DNA from 4 places in the Proteus sp. G2626 genome. Region 4 is predicted to be linked to each of the others. Evidence: predicted binding sites of a transcription regulator. Region 4 holds the regulator's gene; each other region holds the start of a gene.

Region 1 (5,029 bases), on a different contig from region 4:
CTGTATGCGGCAATGCCGGAGCCAAATTTAGCACCCATGGTACCCATAGTGCCGGTATCCATTTCACCATCACCTTTACTTGCTTCAATTGGATTAGAAAGTGCAGCTAGGGTAAAGGTCTCTTTTAAGCTATCCCATGTTTCACCAAAGGCGTCACCAATTTCACCCCAGAGATCGAATTCTTCAGGATCAAAAGGCTCGTTCACAATGCTTTCTGCGGTATAAAGGGTATTTAATGTTCCCACAACCACTTCTTTTGCCATTGCCCCTGTGACTAAACCTACAGTGGCTTGCCAGTTATCATTATGAACACCAATAGGTTGCAATAATGGCGTGATCACTTTACTGACCGATGCTAATGCAGAGTCATTGATGTTATCTGCGGGTTTACCTGAAAAGGTAAAGCTATTTAATGCACCAATAAACATACTGGCAATAATAATGACTTTACCTGCACGTACCACGAAGCCTTTTAAACGTTGCCAAGTTTGTATCAATAATGTTTTTAGGTGTGGAACGTGATAAACCGGCAGTTCCATCACGAAAGGTGATGCTTCACCACGCATAATGGTGTGCTTTAGCAACAATCCGGTAAGAATAGCGACAACAATACCCAGAAGGTAAAGTGAGAAGACGACACTGGCACCATTTTTACCAAAGAAGGCGGCAGCAAATACTGCGAAAATGGCCAAACGTGCACCACAAGACATAAACGGTGCCATTAATACCGTGATCAATCGTTCTCTTGGGGCATCGAGGGTACGCGCACCCATAATAGACGGTACGTTACAACCAAAGCCAACAATTAGTGGTACGAATGATTTACCGGGTAGACCCAAAGCCTGCATCAATCTATCCATAACAAATGCGGCGCGAGCCATATAACCTGAATCTTCAAGGATGGATAAGAAGAGATACATCATCCCGATCTGTGGCACGAGTGGAAGAACGGTATTAATACCACCACCAACACCTTGCGCAAGGAAAATGGTTAACCATTCTGGGAAATTAAAGGTTGCGCCAATCCATTGGATACCATGGATAAAGATCGCTTCAGAACCACCTTCGAAAGCGGGTTGCAATGCACCACCAATGTTAATTGCCAAAACGAACATTAAATACATAACAAACAGGAAGATAGGCACACCTAACCAACGGTTTAATATCACTTTATCGATATTTTGTGTCAGAATATTCGGCTTAATGGACTCCATATTAATCACAGTATGACAGATGCGCTCAATATTTTGATAACGGGCATCCGCAATGACTAATTCTGGCTCATTATTATGTTCGTCTTGAATGCGTTGACGAATTGCTTTGATATCTTCTTTGGTAATTTGAGCGCGCTGATGGGTATAGATATCCCCTTCTAAACACTGTAATGACATCCAACGACGTTGTTGTAAATTGAATTCATCGTGATTAATTTTTTCAGCGAGTGCCTCAACTTCATTTAATAACCATAGAGGATAAGAAGTCAGTAATTCCTGTGGTTTTTTCTTTTCAGCAGGGAAAGCATCAATCGCGTCTTTGAGTTTATCCATGCCTGATGCTTTGGTTGAAACCATAGGAATAACCGGACAACCCAGTTGAGCAGATAGGGCTTTGATATCAATTTGCATATCTTGGTGTTGTGCAATATCAAGCATGTTTAATGCCACAATGCAGGGAATGCCTAACTCAAGTAGTTGCAATGTCAAATAAAGATTACGTTCGAGATTAGATGCATCAACAACATTAATCAGCATGTCTGCTTCATTACTTAAAATGAAATGACAGGCAATTTGTTCATCAAGTGATGTTTGTTCTGAAATAGTGGTTAATGAGTAAGTGCCGGGTAAGTCGACAAGTTCAATTTTATGATTTGCTGTTGTAAAACGACCAACTTTGCGTTCGACCGTCACACCCGCCCAGTTACCCACGCGCTGGCGAGAGCCTGTTAGCTGATTAAAAAGTGTTGTTTTACCAGCATTGGGGTTGCCGATAAGGCCTATAGTGAGAGGAGTCATAATAGTGATGCCAATAGTTGTCTTGCCTGGTTGAATGAGAGATAACGATTATTTTTCGCTATGAACCACTTCGCTAAGGTTAATAAGTGCGAGATCTTTTTTTCTCAAAATAAGGGACACTCGGTGTGTTTCTATTTGAATAGGATCACCCAGTGGCGCGATACGAATAACGTTAAACACAGCGCCAGGCAACATACCTAAAGATAACAACTTCTGTCTGTATGCAGGACTAATCTGAGGTGAGTAGCTCAAGATTTTATAACTGTGATTTGGGATCAGTGACATAAATCGTTCTTCCACGAATATTGATACAAAAAATAATGATACTGATAATTATTAACGTATATAAAAATTCACATAATAAGAGTCAGGTTAATTATAATAAATATTTTTAATGCTAATGAGAATTATAATTATCCTTATTGGGTATAATTTAGCCTACTCTAGGCTGTTCTGCACTTGATTTAAATCAACCAGAGAAAAGATATTGGGAGGAAATTAGGCTGTTTGATTCATCTGTTACTAGACAAAAACAAAATGTGAAGAGTTGAAATGTCAATGTAGCAACAAAATAACAATCAATTAATGATGTTAACGGGTTACAAGATGAACGTAGATTTCATAGGAAGTAGAAAAGCGAGTCTCTCGTTATTTTAAATGAGGTACTCGCATTAGAATGGCGAAATCGTTAGCTAATTAGTGCGTTTGCTGATGGCTAAAAAGTTGGTAAATATTGTTTGGGGTATAACTATTCTCTTCATAGGAAACCATCCAGTCAGTCATTAAGTCTGTATTAATGGGATAGATTTCACCTTCTTGCATCTCTTCAACATAAAATGGCACATTGAGTAGTTTGGCATAAATGGTATCTCCATCACGAGATTGTGGTACAAACCACATATGCTCTAGCTCTTTTTCTTCCCCTTCACCATAAGGAATACCGAACTTGATCATAAACTGCCAAGGGTTTTCGGTCTCTTCAGGTTTGTCTTTTCCTAATAACTTAGAGAGGAAACCACTTTTTTTCTCAACAGGCGGTTGATTGTAGTTATCAAACATAGAAACGAAGTATTCCCAGCGTCGCTTGGCTTTTTCAGACATCTCGTAGGTTTCTTCATTACTGCGCAGTAGCATCATCGCTTGTTGTTCTTCATAACCTCTAAAGAAGGTTTCTAAAACTGGGTTTTCTTCATTGGTTCTAAATAGCATGGAAGATGGATGTTGATGATATTCATCGCGATCGGCTAAATCACCCAAGAAAATACCATTTGGTGCCCCTTCGATGTCGTAACGCATCTCTTCTAAAGGTCTAAGACTATCAAGAGGCGTCGATTGATTGACATGGCGGATACCCTCTTCAAAAGGTAAGGCAACAAGGTATTCTAATCCTGAAGATGTTTGTCCACAAAGCATTGGCTCTGCAAATTCAATCTGGCGATGATTGATACTGTTATTGACAAAACAACGGAAAAGATCGGGAATGCCGTAGTAAGATTCCAGCATACTTGGGATCACTAAATCAACTTCAGTTAAGCCACAACGCGCTAATCCATGAGTATGGAACCAGAACATGGTGGGTGGATCGTTTTCTGTATCATAAACAGCATGAATAACATACAGACTTTCTACTTCGGGATAAAGATCGGGTGTTTCTAGTTGGAAGCGGATCCATTCTGGTGTTAAGGCTTTACCTGCTGCGGATTCATCTAATGCCAAAACCATTTCAGGCGCGATAATGTTTAGAAAATTCAGTTGATGGCGGTAACTTGCTAAAGGATGTAACGTCTCAGTAAAGAGTGTTTCTAATAATAAATCTTGGGTTGTGGCATTCGCGTGCGCTAAGCGTTGTGGTGTGAGTTCATCTGTTGAATACATTGGACGTATTTCATAATTTTCATCGCGAGGGTAAAGGCAGACAAAAAAATGTAATTCAGCATCACCATGTTGGCAACGATAAAAAAAACCATCATCAATATTTTCACTCAAATAATTGATTTCACCGTCAGTATAATCCGTTTGTTCTTCTAGGCGTTGTTCAATAAGCGCATAGTTTAGTGGCTGGGCAGGGAAAGCCACTATACGAGAGGGCACTTTTTCTCCTTGCCCGGCTGCGATATCTAAGTACTGCTGTCTGTTATCCATATTTTTTATCACTCGTATATAAAAGATAGAAAAATAGGATATCAGGGATAACAAAAGAGGAATAGATAGAGTTATCTGAGCTTGAGAGGGGTATTTAACCTATCGTTGATGATATGAGAGCATGAAAAGTAGAGAAGAGGTGTCTTGATAAAAAACAACAGATATCAATAAATTATTGATATCTGTTGGATATAAGGTAATTAAGGCGAATGATTAGCCTTTTGATTATTTACCTTTCAGTAATTGCATGATGTCTTCTGTTTTTTCTTCATCGTCATCATCTTCAAACTCAATACCCAGTTCAACCATTAATTCGTCAATACGATCAAGGGTTTTTTCAGTATAAGCCTGTTCTTCAGCGTTAAGTTTTTCACCGTTTTCAAGACGAGATAGTAATTCATCTAAACGTGCATCGTTTTCTAACAAGTCTAATTCTTGTTCTGGTGTTAAACGAACAGGTTCTACTTTGGCTGGCGCAGGTTTTTTCTTCGCAACTTTTGGTGCATCACCCACAATTAGAGGGATGGGTTTTTTGCTACCAATGCGTGGATCTTTCGGCGCTGTATTTTTAGCTTGCTGTTTATTTTCCGCTTCCTGCTGACGGTTACCGGCAGGATTGCCACGGTGTTTCTTTTGACGTTTACGTTCACGTCCTTCCGCGTTCAGCTCTTCACGTGATTTTTTACGTGTTTTAGCTGTGGCGGGCTTTCTTTTAATCATATTCATAATGGTAACTCGATAGTGATCTTCTTGGTTGCGCAATCTATCAGAAACAAATTTTCAATAAAAGCGCAAATTTAAGACAATTTAATTTTTGCTCACGTACAATGTGCGGTTCATTTCACTATACTTTACGGTATTGTGACTTTCTCTAA
Region 2 (5,029 bases), on a different contig from region 4:
CAACGATAAAGCCTTCACCATCACCTTCTGCTTTTTTTAAGATTTTGAGGTCACGCTGATGATCATGGTCATAGCTAGAAATGCAGACTGTATCCACATGACGGATACCTAATTCACGAGCAAGTAATGCAGCAGGGACTAATCCCCCACGGCTGACAGCAATAATGCCTGTCCACTGTTCGACTGGTAATAAACGTTGCGCCAATTGACGGGCATGTATTTGCAACATATCCCACGTTACAACATATTTTTCGCTCATAATATTGTGATCCTAGCTACTTGAATGCGAGAGAAGCTTTTTTTGCGGAAAAAAAGGTTGCGCGAGATTATAGTGATTTGAGCGCCTAAAAACCAGAGAAAACGTGAAAAGAGGTGAGATTATCCTCATTTTTTTCTGTATTACTTTTTTATGATTAAAAAATGAACCATATAAAAAATGAATGCAAATAAAGATCTAATTTCTTAGATAGAGAGATGAATAGAATGACGCATTCATCAGAAGAAAGTGATATTCTCGATTACATTGGCGTATAACGCTCAGAATAATAAAGCTAACCCTTAAAAAAGCGGTAGGCTATTAATAACACAGATGCTGTTAGAGGAGATCCATCGTGTCTGAACTATCTACTCTATCCCCACAACCATTATGGGATATTTTTGCAAAAATTTGTTCGATTCCACATCCATCACATCATGAAGAAGCCTTAGCTTCCCACATTCTTTCATGGGCAAGTGAAAAAGGTCTTTTTGCCGAGCGCGATGCTGTCGGCAATATTTTAATTCGCAAGCCTGCGACTAAAGGCATGGAAGATCGTAAAACCGTTGTTTTACAAGCACACTTAGATATGGTGCCACAAAAAAACAACGATACAGTTCATGACTTCACTAAAGATCCAATTCAACCTTATATTGACGGTGAATGGATCAAAGCAAAAGGCACAACATTAGGTGCTGATAACGGTGTTGGTATGGCATCCGCATTAGCTGTTTTAGCTGACGATACCGTAAAACATGGTCCATTAGAAGTACTGTTAACCATGACAGAAGAAACAGGCATGGACGGTGCTTTTGGTTTACAACCAGGCTGGTTACAAGCTGATATTCTTATCAACACAGACTCTGAAGAAGAAGGTGAAATCTACATGGGCTGTGCGGGTGGTATTGATGTTAAAACCACGGTAAGCCTTTCTTATGAAGCAATTCCAGCAGGCCATGTTGTTAAGCAACTAGTACTGAAAGGATTAAATGGTGGTCACTCAGGTGGTGATATCCATTTAGGTTTAGGTAATGCAAATAAATTATTAGCACGTTTCTTAGCAGGTCACGCAGAAGAATTATCACTGAAATTAATTGATTTCCACGGTGGTACACTGCGTAATGCTATTCCTCGTGAAGCAAACATTGTTTTTGCAATTCCAGCGGATAAAGCAAGCCAGCTAGACGCAGTAAAAGCGAAATTTGAAGCTCTGTTAAAAACAGAATTAGCTATTGCTGAAAAAAATCTGAAAATTGAATTAATTGATACAACAACAGATAAAAAAGTTTTCACAGCAGATTGTCAAGAACGCTTAATCAACCTACTTAATGCTATGCCAAATGGTGTTATTCGTATGAGTGACGATGTTGAAGGTGTTGTTGAAACTTCATTAAACGTAGGTGTTGTTGGCATTGTTGACGATAAAGTAGAGATCCTGTGCTTAATTCGTTCTCTGATTGATAGCGGTAAAACTTATGTTGTTAGCATGCTGACAGCATTGGCAAAACTGGCTAAAGCGGATATCGAAACCAAAGGCGGTTACCCAGGTTGGAAACCCGATGCAGACTCTCCAGTAATGCATTTAGTTCGCGATACTTATCAACAGTTGTTTGATAAAGTACCAAATATCATGGTTATCCATGCGGGCCTTGAGTGTGGTCTATTTAAAAAACCTTACCCAGATATGGATATGGTTTCTATTGGGCCAACAATCCGGGGTGCTCACTCCCCAGACGAACGCGTTCACATTAAAAGTGTCGGTCAATACTGGCAGTTATTAACAGCAATTTTAAAAGCGATCCCTGCTAAATAATCTTGCTTTAAACATCATAATGAAACCCGCTTAATTGGCGGGTTTTTCGTGGCTAAAACCATCACAAAAAAATAATTTATTTTCCTACTCACACTCAATTTTCCTTAAATATCATAATTTATTCCTCATATAACCAATAAATTTAACAGTTATTCCATCATGGAATAAAAAACAAAGCTTAATAAATTAAATATATAGAATGATAATTATTATCATTAGTATTAATGTTTATTGAGTGATATTTTCATGCCTTCCGGATTTCAAATGAAAAAATAAAAATTCAAAAGGTTCTATTGTGTCTAACAAAAATTGTATTACTAATGTCTTTCTTGCCTTACCTTTAAGTTTACTCTCGGTTCAAATTCATGCGACAGTTAATCAAAATGTGTCTGAAAAGATAATTGTCACCGCAACTCCATCACAAGATCCACAAGCCCCTGTTTCGGGGTTTCTCGCCACAAAGACACTCTCAGCAAATAAATTACCTACTGAAATTGAAAAAACACCACAATCCATTACGGTTATTACTCGTGATCAAATGGATGCTCAAGATGTAAGTTCTGTTTCACAAGCCTTACGTTATACACCTGGGGTTTTCACTGAATATAGAGGTAGCTCTAACCGTAATGATGAAGTTTTTATTCGTGGATACAGTTATGCACCACGTTTTCTAGATGGTTTAAGTTATGGAATGGGCGCTTCATCATCGACGGGGGCACTTGATCCATGGTTATTAGAACGCGTTGAAGTTGTTAAAGGGCCAGCGTCTGTTCTTTATGGTCAAGTAAATCCTGGTGGCCTTGTTGCAATGACTAGCAAAAGACCCACGGCAACATCTATTCGCCATATTCAAGTGCGAGCAGGCAATGATCAATTGGCTGAAACTGCATTCGACTTTTCAGGTGCTTTAAGTGATGACAATCGTATTCTTTATCGCCTAAATGGTATTGCCAAAACACAACACACTCAAATAAAAAACTATAAAGAAGAGCGTTTTGCCCTTGCTCCAGTGATTACTTTTTTATCTAATGAACAAACACGCTTAACATTATTAAGTTTTATTCAACAAGAGCCTGAAGCTGGTTATCGTAACTTTTTACCTGCTTATGGTACTGTGAAAAAAACACCTGAAGGCATTATTCCTTTTGATTTCGACGTAAACAACCCTGATTATCACCAATCGTGGCGTCAACAATATGGTATAGGCTATGAATTCGAACATGAATTTAGTGACTCACTCAAAATCGTACAAAATGCTCGTTATAATCATATTAATCAGAAATATAAATACCTTGTTTTCGGTTCATTAAGAAAAGACAATCCTTATGTACTTGAACGCAGGGCTCAACAAGAACAACGTGAAACAGAAACTTTAGGAATAGACACTCGCTTACAAGTCGATTTCACTACCGCAAAAATCGATCATACTGTGATTGCGGGTATTGATTATCAATGGAGTAAAGATCAAGATAATTTACGTCGTGCGATGGGCTCGGAATACGATCTTGATTGGCGTGATCCTAATTATAGCTATCCAATTAATATGACCTTACAAAAGCCTGCAACCGATCAGTTACAAAAACGGGATCAGATTGGGGTGTATCTACAAGATCAGCTCCAATGGCAAAATTGGATATTACTGGCAGGTTTACGCCAAGACTGGGCGCAAGTACGAACTCATGACTTCTTAGCAACCTCATATGATCAGCAAGATGATCATAAATTAACGGGTCGTGCTGGTCTTTTATATGCTTTTGATAATGGTATTTCATCTTATATAAGTTATAGCACCTCTTTTGAACCTAATTTACAAACGCGTAGAGCACCAGGTGCACCACCATTTGATCCAAGTGAAGGACGCCAATTAGAAGCGGGAATTAAATATTTCACCCCTAATCAACAAACATTAGCAACGCTCTCTGTTTATCAATTACAACAGCGTAATGTGACTAACTATAATGCCGAAAAAGCCTATTTTGAACCCGTGGGTGAAATTAGAAGCCGGGGTGTTGAAGCTCAAATTAATAGCCAATTAACTGACAATATTTCATTAATTAGTAGCTATGCTTATACCGATACCGAAGTAAGAAAAACCATTATTACGGGAACACAAGGGAAAGAATTACCAAGAGTTCCTAAGCACATGGCCTCATTTTGGGGTCAATATGATGTAATCTCTGGGTTACTTAATGGTGCTAAAGCGGGCTTTGGTGTGAGATATGTGGGTGTATCTCAAGGTGATACTAAAAATACAGTCAGTGTACCTGCGGTAACGTTGTATGACGCAATGGTAGGCTATTCTTTAGGAGAATTATCACCATCTTTAAAAGGAGCTGAAATTCAACTAAATATGAATAATATTGCGAATAAACATTATGTTGCCTCTTGTGCAGGTGATACTGCATGTTTTTATGGCATTGGTAGAACGATGACAGCAACGATGAATTATCGCTGGTAATGCTACATAAATTAACTATGCAGCAAATAAATACCCTAACCATAGCCAATCTGTTGATCGGCTATGGTTTTTTTTAAATTCTTATAACGCTAAAAGAAGCTGTCGCTCTATTTGTGGATCTTGCAAAGTGACATGAAACCCGATTAACCGTACACCTCGCCCATTTCGGCGCTCATGCCATGCTTGATAGGCAATATTTATTAAATCGGCTTTTTCTAAGATAGGATGAGTATGCTCTTGTGTCGTTAATTGAAAATCATCAAATTTCAGCTTAACGCCTTGCCTTGCTATCCTTAGATCAGGTTTAACTTTTGTGAGACGTTTTTCTAATTCGTTATACAACCCATCAAGTAATACTAAGCAGTCATCCCATGAATTAATATCTGTCGCAAAAGTACGCTCAACACCTACCGATTTTCTCAGTCTATCCGGGTTTATTTGACGAGCATCAATACCATGACTACGTTCCCATAAATTTTGACCAAACTTTCCAAGTGCTTTA
Region 3 (5,029 bases), on a different contig from region 4:
ACCGCTAAATATGGCGGTTTGCTTTGGGGTGAACACGGGAAAGGCTTTAGAGCGCAATACAGCCCCGAATTTTTTGGTGAAACGCTCTATCACGAACTTCGTCAAATAAAAACGGTGTTCGATCCTCGAAATAGGCTTAATCCTGGAAAAATCTGCCCTCCGTTAGAGGTCGATGAACCAATGAAACAAGTCGATACTGTTAAACGAGGCACGTTTGATCGCACTATCCCTTTATCTGTCCGTCAAGATTTTAAAGGAGCTTTAGACTGTAATGGCAATGGGCTTTGTTTTAATTTTGATGCGAAGAGCCCTATGTGTCCTTCAATGAAAATTAGCGGACAACGCATTCATTCACCTAAAGGGCGAGCCACACTTGTACGAGAATGGTTACGATTATTAACCGAGCAAGGTGTTAGCCCAAAACAACTTGAATCTAGTTTTGAGAACAATAAATCTAGTTTAAGAAGTTTGATAGAGAAAACACGTAATACATGGAAAGCAAAACGCGGGGAATATGATTTTTCACATGAAGTGAAAGCAGCAATGAACGGTTGTTTGGCTTGTAAAGCGTGTTCGACTCAGTGCCCGATTAAAATTGATGTACCCTCGTTTCGTTCTAAGTTTACTGAACTTTATCACCAGCGCTATTTAAGGCCATTAAAAGATCATATTGTTGCGAATGTTGAGCTAACAACACCCATTATGGCTAAAGCGCCGGGGGTCTTTAACTTTTTTATGAAGCAACCATTGGTACAGTCATTGAGTAAACATACGATAGGCATGATTGATTTACCGTTGCTGTCATCGCCAACATTAAAACAGCTATTAGCTGGGCATCATGCTCTAGATATGACGTTAGAAGATTTAGAATGCTTATCGGATAAGCAACGGAGTCATTATGTGTTGGTGGTGCAAGATCCCTTTACCAGTTATTACGATGCAAAAGTGGTTGCAGATTTTATTAAACTAATTGAAAAGATTGGATTTAAACCTGTTTTACTGCCATTTTCCCCTAATGGTAAGGCACAACATATTAAAGGTTTTTTACAGAAATTTAGTAAAACAGCGCAAAAAACGTCAACTATGCTTAATCGGATTGCAAAACTAGGCATTCCAATGGTGGGCGTTGATCCCGCATTAGTACTTTGCTATCGCGATGAATATCGAGAAATACTGGGTGATAAGCGTGGTGATTTTAATGTTCAACTTGTTCATGAATGGTTAAGTAAATTAGTTTCTGAGCCAATATCAGTTCGTGATGATGCTGAAAAATGGTATCTTTTCGGACACTGTACAGAAGTGACAGCTCTACCACAAAGCATGAAACAGTGGCAGGCTATTTTTCAACGTTATGGGCAACAACTCGAATTTGTGAGTACGGGATGTTGTGGAATGGCGGGTACTTATGGACATGAACTGAACAATTATGAAAACTCGTTGGGTATTTACCAACTCTCATGGGGTAATGCATTAAAAACATTGCCAACAATGCGTTGTTTAAGCACCGGGTATTCATGTCGTAGCCAGGTAAAACGTATTGATAATATTGAGCTAAAACACCCATTACAAGCACTTTTGGAGATCATGCCATGATATGGAAACGTGAAACGACTATCGAGCATCTTAATCATATTGGGCAAAACAATATGATGAGCTATTTAGGTATTGAATTAACATGTCTTGGTGATGATTATCTTGAAGGTACCATGCCAGTTGATCATCGTACAAAACAACCTTTAGGGCTTTTACATGGTGGTGCTTCTGTTGTTTTAGCTGAAACACTGGGATCAGTTGCTGGGTATCTTTGTACTGAAGGCGAACAGAAAATTGTGGGTTTAGAAATTAATGCTAACCATATTCGTTCAGCCAGAGAAGGCAAGGTGAGAGGAGTATGTAAACCTATTCATTTAGGTCGTTCTCATCAAGTTTGGTCAATAGAAATATTTGATGATGAAAATCGTCAAGTATGTATTTCAAGATTAACCACATCGGTTATTTCTTAAGAAAGTAAAAAGTCAAACGCACAAAGTGAAATACTCGCTTTGTGCGTTTTTTGTATTTATAGGTAATGTGAAAAAAAGAACAAAAATAGAGAACGAAAATAAAAATTATTCTTTATTTAAATTTTATTTTTAATGATAATCATTATCTTCATAATAAAAGAAAAGATGTTCACAATGTTAACTATTTCAAAATTCAACACCACAATATTATTAATCGCAGGTTTAGTACTCACCGGATGTGATAATAATTCTGCCTCTGAAACTAATAATATAAGTAATATTCCTGTACAAACTGTTTCTGGTTTTAATATGACGTATCCCACAGTATTTTCAATGAGCAGAGAAGATACTGAAAACTATTTTAAGATGTTGCCTGATAATGTGCAGGACGTTACAACAGAAATGATAGTTTATAAATCACAACCTATTTGTGATCTATCAGAGGTTCGTCTGGTTTATTTTAAAATGATCGATGCAATGACCTATGATGTTGATGCTGGCGCACAAGGCATCATTGATAATATTGCGGCAATAGATGGCATGAATGAAATTTTAACATCAATAAAACCATTAACGATTTCAAATGTTGAAAGTCGACATGTCCTTTTTGAAGGAAAATATGCAAAAGAGAATGTGAGCTATGAAGGTATTTTAGCGGCAGATCTTAAAACGAATCGAGTATGGCAACTGCAATTAATTAGTAATTTCAATAGCCAATCGAACAAACAAAAAAACAGTCAAACTCTTGAATGTACAGACAAATATATTCAAACCATCACTATTAATAAATAACATCGAAGAGCACACAAACCAATAAGAGGTCATCACATAAGTGGTGCTATCTTATCCCTCATCAAAGCATAAAAATGAATGTGAGTAAGCTCAATAAGCTAGTTGTAAAAACACACTTTTATGCTTTTTTCTCTAAATTTCAGTGATAACATATAAAGTGTATTTATTTTGCAACTTATATGCGTATTGTGCGAAATATAAGAAAAATTAAAAGTTTTATTTTTTAGAATAAAAAAATATAAAAGTGTTATATTACATTGCGTTAACATGTGTTGTTAACAAAATAAGTGCAAAAATAGAACAAAAAATACACATTTACAGAATATCCTTTCAAAAGACATGGTTGAAGTGATAAGGGTTATCATTACCATTAGTGTCAGGAAAGATATCAATCTCCTTTCGAAATGAGGTTAGTAATGACAAACAACGTTGAAACATTTTCTCTTAATGAGACTGCTTGGCAAGGTATTGTACTAACAGATAACGCAGCAAAACATATTTGTCATTTAGTTGAGAAAAATCCTGAAAAACAGGGGCTTTCCTTAAATATCAAACCCTCTGGTTGTACTGGGTATGGTTATGTTATTGAACTCGCTACAGGTCCCAGTGAAGACGACATTGTTTATGAACATAATGGCGCAAAATTGTTTGTTTCATTGAAAGCAATGCCATTCATCGATGGGCTTGTTGTTGATTATGTTCGTGAAGGACTTAATCAAATGTTTAAATTTAATAATCCTAAAGCTCAAAACGTCTGCGGATGTGGTGAGAGCTTTGGGGTATAACATAGTGAAGTTAGATTATGTCTCAGAGCAATGTTGAAATTGGTGATGAAGTTCAGGGATGGCTAAGTGATCATCACTATAAAGAAGGTTTTTATACCGATATCTCAACCGATGCCTTAGAAAAAGGGTTAAATGAAGCGGTTGTGCGTGCAATATCGGCAAAAAGAAATGAACCAGAATGGATGCTGGAATTTCGTTTAGATGCTTATCGCCATTGGTTAGAAATGGAAGAACCGCATTGGTTAAAAGCGGATTATCCAGCACTTAATTATCAGGATTATAGTTATTATTCAGCACCATCTTGTAGTTCATGTTGTGCTAATGGTAGTTGTGCTAGTGATACAAATGAAGCGGTGGCGGATGATAAACAAGTTGCACAAGATTATTTAACCAAAGAAGTCGAAGATGCCTTCAATCAACTAGGCGTGCCTGTAAGAGAAGGGCAAGCGGTTGCTGTTGATGCGATTTTTGACTCGGTTTCTGTTTCAACGACATATCGTGAAGAACTTGCTGAACATGGCATTATTTTCTGCTCATTTAGTGAAGCTATTCAAGAATATCCTGATTTAGTGCGCCAATATTTAGGGACTGTTGTTTCAAGTCATGATAACTATTTTGCCGCACTGAATGCCGCGGTCGCGTCTGATGGTACTTTTGTCTATATTCCCAAAGGGGTACGTTGCCCTATGGAGTTATCGACTTATTTCCGTATCAATGCGGCACAAACAGGTCAATTTGAACGAACTATTCTGGTCGCTGATGAAGGCAGTTATGTCAGTTATATCGAAGGTTGTTCAGCTCCCGTTCGCGACAGTTATCAACTTCACGCCGCTGTAGTTGAAGTCATTATCCATAAAGATGCCGAAGTAAAATATTCTACGGTACAAAACTGGTTCTCTGGTGGCGATAGTGAAGGGGGGATCCTTAACTTTGTGACTAAGCGTGCTATCTGCGAAGGTGAAAACGCCAAAATGTCATGGACGCAATCAGAAACAGGTTCTGCAATCACATGGAAATACCCAAGTGTAATTTTAAAAGGGGATAATTCTACTGCTGAATTTTTCTCGGTTGCCTTAACTAACGGTAATCAACAAGCAGATACCGGCACTAAAATGATCCATATTGGTAAAAATACCAAATCAACCATTATCTCTAAAGGTATCTCAGCGGGTAAAAGTCAAAATAGTTACCGTGGACTTGTAAAAGTGCTCCCTGGTGCTAAAAATGCCCGTAACTTCACACAATGTGATTCCATGTTAATTGGTACGCAGTGTGGTGCACATACCTTCCCATATGTTGAGGTAATGAATAACTCTGCCCAGCTTGAACACGAAGCGACAACGTCACGCATTGGTGAAGATCAACTGTTTTATTGTCGTCAGCGTGGATTAAGTGAAGATGATGCAATCTCAATGATTGTAAACGGATTTTGTAAAGATGTATTCTCAG
Region 4 (5,029 bases):
GCAATCAATTAAGACGAGACAGAGTCAATGGTTTACGTCGAGTTGAGTTGAAATTAAATGAAGACGCTGTGAATGCACTTAATGAGTTGGCGACAGCAAGAAATGTCAGTCGTAGCGAACTTATTGAAGAAATATTACTAGAGCAATTAGCACAAAATTACGCCTTAAAAATGCATCAAAATGAGAATAGCTAGCAACTAAACCACACAAATTCGACAGAATTACCCTGCTATTTTCGTCAAAATACATTTTTTAGTTTTCTATCATGAAAACATGAAGCTTATTTTTCACTAGTAATTGTTCAAACACAGACAAATATAATCTAAATATTTCGAGGTATAGCTAGGCAAGCGTTAAATGAATCACTAGTAGTATACAAAGTATGTGATTAGTGAGAATAAATGTAGCCAATAATGCAACATCTTGATGTATAACGAATATAGAATAAAAGAGGTTATCTCACTTTATGGCAATCATAGGTATATTCTTCGGCAGTGATACCGGCAACACGGAAAATATTGCCAAAATGCTTCAAGAACGATTGGGCGCGGATAATGCCGAAGTTCATGATATTGCAAAATCTAGTCAGGAAGATATCGAAGCATTTGATATTCTGTTACTTGGTATTCCTACTTGGTATTATGGTGAAGCACAATGCGATTGGGATGACTTTTTCCCGACATTAGAAGATATTAATTTTGAGGGTAAGTTAGTTGCATTGTTCGGTTGTGGTGACCAAGAAGACTATGCTGAATACTTCTGTGATGCAATGGGTACAATCCGCGATATTATCGAGCCTCGTGGTGCAGTCATTGTGGGTCACTGGCCAACTGAAGGTTATCATTTTGAAGCCTCTAAGGGGCTTGCAGATGATAATCACTTTATCGGCCTTGCAATTGATGAAGATCGCCAACCAGAACTAACCGAAGAGCGTGTTGACGCTTGGGTTGCTCAAATTAAAGAAGAAATGAGCCTAGACGAAATTCTGGGATAAAATAAATACTCAATATTGAGAATGATAATTATTCAATGGTGTGCTAAGATAGTGTGATAGGTAGGGGTGTTTATTTTTAAATATCATGCCTATAATCAATAAGGTTATTTATTCACCCGAGCGTTAATGAATAAACCCTATTAGTGAGCACAAAAATTAAATTCACCATTAGCAACAGGATTAAATCCGCATGACCGACAATAATAAAGCGTTAAAAAATGCTGGGTTAAAAGTTACACTTCCTCGCTTAAAGATCTTGGAAGTGCTCCAGGATCCTGAGTGCCATCATGTCAGTGCTGAAGATCTCTATAAAAAACTCATCGATATCGGTGAAGAGATTGGTCTGGCAACCGTGTATCGCGTCTTAAACCAATTTGACGATGCTGGTATTGTTACCCGACATAATTTTGAAGGGGGTAAATCAGTATTTGAATTAACTCAACAACACCATCACGATCATTTAATTTGTCTTGATTGTGGTAAAGTTATCGAGTTTACAGATGATGCGATTGAAGTGCGCCAAAGAAACATCGCTGAACGTCATGGTATCAAACTTTCCAATCATAGCCTTTATTTATATGGCCACTGTGCTGAAGGCAATTGTAAAGAAGATAGCCACGCACATGATGAGAAATAATTCATTCTGGATAATCTCTCAGTAGAAAAAAGGAACTGTTCACAGTTCCTTTTTTATTGCCCTAAATTTGAAGATAAAATAACTCTATTTAGCCACACTGATACTCTGTTTAATATGTTTTAAATGAACCACAATAGTAAATGTAACAATGACCAATAATGACCAAGAGCCCCATTTGCCTGCATGTACAGCAGACCAAGCACCAATTTGGTTGGGATATTGCCAAACACCAAAAAATGTACCGAAATTCTCAGCAAGCCAAATAAAAAAACCAATCAGAACAAAAGCCAATAATAGTGGCATTTTTCGCTCTGTGTCATAAGGCGTAAAATAAACGACACTACGCGCATAAAGACCTAAAATAAAGGCGGTTAAATACCAACGATAGTCACCAATAAAGTGATGAGAAAAGAAATTAATATAGATAGCAAGTGCGACCAACGTTGCCATCCAATAAGGTGGATAATGTTCAATTCGTACTTTTAAAAAGCGCCATGCTTGAATTAAATAACTCCCCACAGCTGAATACATAAACCCTGTAAATAAAGGCACTTCCCACAACTTTGTGTAAGCAAAATCAGGGTATTTCCACGATCCTATCGCAGCCGAAGTTTTAAATAACTCCATAACAAAACCCACAATATGGAAAAAACAGATCGCTTTTAATTCATCCCATGTTTCGAGTTTTCCCCATACCATCCACAGTTGGAAAGCAATAGCAAGAATAAGTAAAACATCATAACGAGGTATACCTAATATTCCTTTACTGGGTGTCGTAAATAAAATAAAAAAGAAAAAACCGGCAAATAAGCAAGAACGCGCTTCTTTTACACCAAAAAAAAGAAACTCAACAATAAATCGTTTTATACCTTTAAAAGGCCTTAATGGAGGTTCTAATAAAAAATCATCCAATCGTTTTAACATGCTTCTTCCTGAAAACGTGCATTATTAAATAACATTAAATGCAGAATAATAAATAAGGAGTGATAAAATGAATGAGAAGAAATTTGCCATAGAATGAAAAAACGCACAAGGATGAAAAAGAAAGGATTTAAAAATAAAGGTATTTACCCTCCCACTACAATACCCACTCTGACTGCCTTTTAGGGTAAATACCTTACGCAAATTCTGCGAAATAACTGAAGCACAAGAGATAAAAATAACCTACTCACATTTATCTCAGACGACATGACATGACGACTTTACTTCATTACGTTTTACGACATACTGCGATTTTTAAACAACACATTACTGCTTTTTAATACAACTCTTTTACTTTTACAGATGACTACGACTGACAACTTCACTTTATTAACGAAGTTAATTTTTAAGAATAATATCTATGCTTTTTAATTCTCTCATCTCAACTCTTTCTATTACTTATTTTTACTTATCGTAATCGTATTTAACTTTTTATTTTTATAAAGGATAAAGTGCAATAATACACCTTACCCTCACACTAATATTAGAAAATAGTAAATGGCATAATTACGTTAAATTTAACGTCTTTTTCGTCTTGGAAAATATTACCAAAACCACCTTCATAGCTTGGAATATCGGAATGATTATCATAACGGGTATAATGAAGCTTAAAGAGTGTTCCTTTAGCGCGACCTTCTTGAACCGTATACATAATATCCGCATTCCATGCACTTTCTCTGATGCGTTGTCCTTGGTCATAAATGGCTTTACCACTTGGCTTAGCATCCCATGCGTAAATATAAGAAGTTCCTACTGCCCAGCCTGATAGATCCCAGTTTTTCAGATCATACATCACGCCAGCATAAAGGGCTTTTTCACCATTCGCGTTAAAGTCAGAACGACCATCCCACCAAATATCAAGACGACCATTTGATGTCGCCCAACCTGGCGTCATACGTTGTAAAAAATAACCTTGATTACCTTCTGCTTTAACCCATGTACCTTCTACTTTGAAATCAAAGACATTGTAGGTATAACCGAAAGTCAGCGCTTGTAGCCATGCCAGCCCATCATAGACGTCATTAACCCCTCCTCCCGTCACTTTATCTTTAGCACCATAGAATTGATAAGATGTTCTTAATGCATTATCAGCAATTGGGAAATCATAAGAGACTTTACCAAAATACTGGTCGATATAGCCATCAGCCTGACCGAATGCCGCTTCTAACACTAAGCTATTTTTAAAATCATATTTAGCGCCAAAAGAGTGAAGATAGCTGATATTCGTTTCTAGATCAGCTTTACGGAAGTTATACATATTCCGATACCACGGTGCTTTATATTCATCAGTCCACATATAGGAGAAAGATAATTCACCACTTTTATCGAAATCAAAAACGGCACCTGCTTCCGCGCCGCGATAAGTTCCCGGTAAGAAACTCCAGTGCGGACGCAATAAGCTTTGACCTTTAGGTTGAATATAGCCACCTTGGGCCCAAAAGTTACCTAATTTGAATTTTGCAGCGGCTTTATACACGCTCATACCACTGCGATCGCCTGTCCATTTTTCATCCCAACGACTTTTAGCATCGCTAAAGCCGATTTCATTAGGTGCCGCTGGGCCACTATTATTCAGCTCAGCTGCGCCAAAAGCCGCTAAATCAAAACCAATAAAATCGCCTAGATAACCGGAAGAAAAATCTAAATTAGCGTTGAATGTAGAATGATGTAGGTTAGCTTTGTATTTGCCGTAATCAGGACTATTTGGTGTTAACTCTTTTCTGTCACGATCACGTTGCCAATAAAAAAGGCCACCCGTTAAAGTTGAGTCATCAATAAACCCTTCAGCATGAGACATTTTTGCAGGTAGTGCAGTTACAAGCAATGCGCCTATAACAGCAAGTGCCACCCTGCCTGGTTTAGCATGTTGCATAACCATAGCATTGTTTCCTCTTCGACTTTGACTAAAAAAGAAATAAGCACGATGCCTATTTCCAAATATAAAACCCCAATTGGGGAAAAAACCTAAATTAGGTTAGAAACAGCATATTTTTCGCGACGCGAATTATCAACCCCAAAAAAAGAATTTTTATCAAAATATGACCAAGGGCACATAACTAAATGATCGTTTCACTTTCTTACGTTTATAATACTCTATTTAAAAAAAATATAATGCATTGATTTAAAATAATTTTTTAAATCAATCTTTAATTGATATTAGATTTCGTTTTTATAGAAAGGAATAATAAGTAGTATTTATAAATAATCTTTTTTAACAATATAAAATATGAGGTATGAATCACATTTTTCTTATTACAGCTTTATTTAGCGTGATGATCTGAAAAAACAAAAGAATAAAGCGATAGTGAATAAACTATTTCAAACGAAACAAATAGAAATTTATCACCTAAAAAAGAGAAAACGAGAGACTAATTAAATTAAGAATAGTAAATATTTAATATCAATAGATGAAAAAT

The links. The regulator Fur, encoded in region 4, represses iron uptake genes when iron is present. The targets are predictions, from matches to a motif close to ATAATAATGAGAACNACTATCAA.
Region 1: the regulator Fur is predicted to act here: its motif matches at 2,407-2,429, upstream of feoA (ferrous iron transporter A).
Region 2: the regulator Fur is predicted to act here: its motif matches at 2,269-2,291, upstream of GWJ05_RS16080 (TonB-dependent siderophore receptor).
Region 3: the regulator Fur is predicted to act here: its motif matches at 3,144-3,166, upstream of sufA (Fe-S cluster assembly scaffold SufA).

What each region holds. Positions count from the first base shown of each region.
Region 1 covers NZ_JAABNH010000025.1:145,316-150,344, forward strand. Annotated here, with positions in the region: gene feoB (Fe(2+) transporter permease subunit FeoB) at 1-2,012, opposite strand, end outside; gene feoA (ferrous iron transporter A) at 2,061-2,297, opposite strand; gene GWJ05_RS10495 (DUF4026 domain-containing protein) at 2,709-4,154, opposite strand; gene yihI (Der GTPase-activating protein YihI) at 4,380-4,880, opposite strand.
Region 2 covers NZ_JAABNH010000028.1:43,284-48,312, reverse strand. Annotated here, with positions in the region: gene gpt (xanthine phosphoribosyltransferase) at 1-259, opposite strand, end outside; gene pepD (beta-Ala-His dipeptidase) at 612-2,069, shown strand; gene GWJ05_RS16080 (TonB-dependent siderophore receptor) at 2,365-4,527, shown strand; gene dinB (DNA polymerase IV) at 4,609-5,029, opposite strand, start outside.
Region 3 covers NZ_JAABNH010000027.1:90,204-95,232, forward strand. Annotated here, with positions in the region: gene ydiJ (D-2-hydroxyglutarate dehydrogenase YdiJ) at 1-1,593, shown strand, start outside; gene menI (1,4-dihydroxy-2-naphthoyl-CoA hydrolase) at 1,590-2,003, shown strand; gene GWJ05_RS12925 (hypothetical protein) at 2,178-2,795, shown strand; gene sufA (Fe-S cluster assembly scaffold SufA) at 3,212-3,580, shown strand; gene sufB (Fe-S cluster assembly protein SufB) at 3,598-5,029, shown strand, end outside.
Region 4 covers NZ_JAABNH010000029.1:72,201-77,229, reverse strand. Annotated here, with positions in the region: gene ybfE (LexA regulated protein) at 1-194, shown strand, start outside; gene fldA (flavodoxin FldA) at 467-994, shown strand; gene fur (ferric iron uptake transcriptional regulator) at 1,185-1,631, shown strand; gene GWJ05_RS16640 (DUF817 domain-containing protein) at 1,716-2,555, opposite strand; gene chiP (chitoporin ChiP) at 3,097-4,491, opposite strand.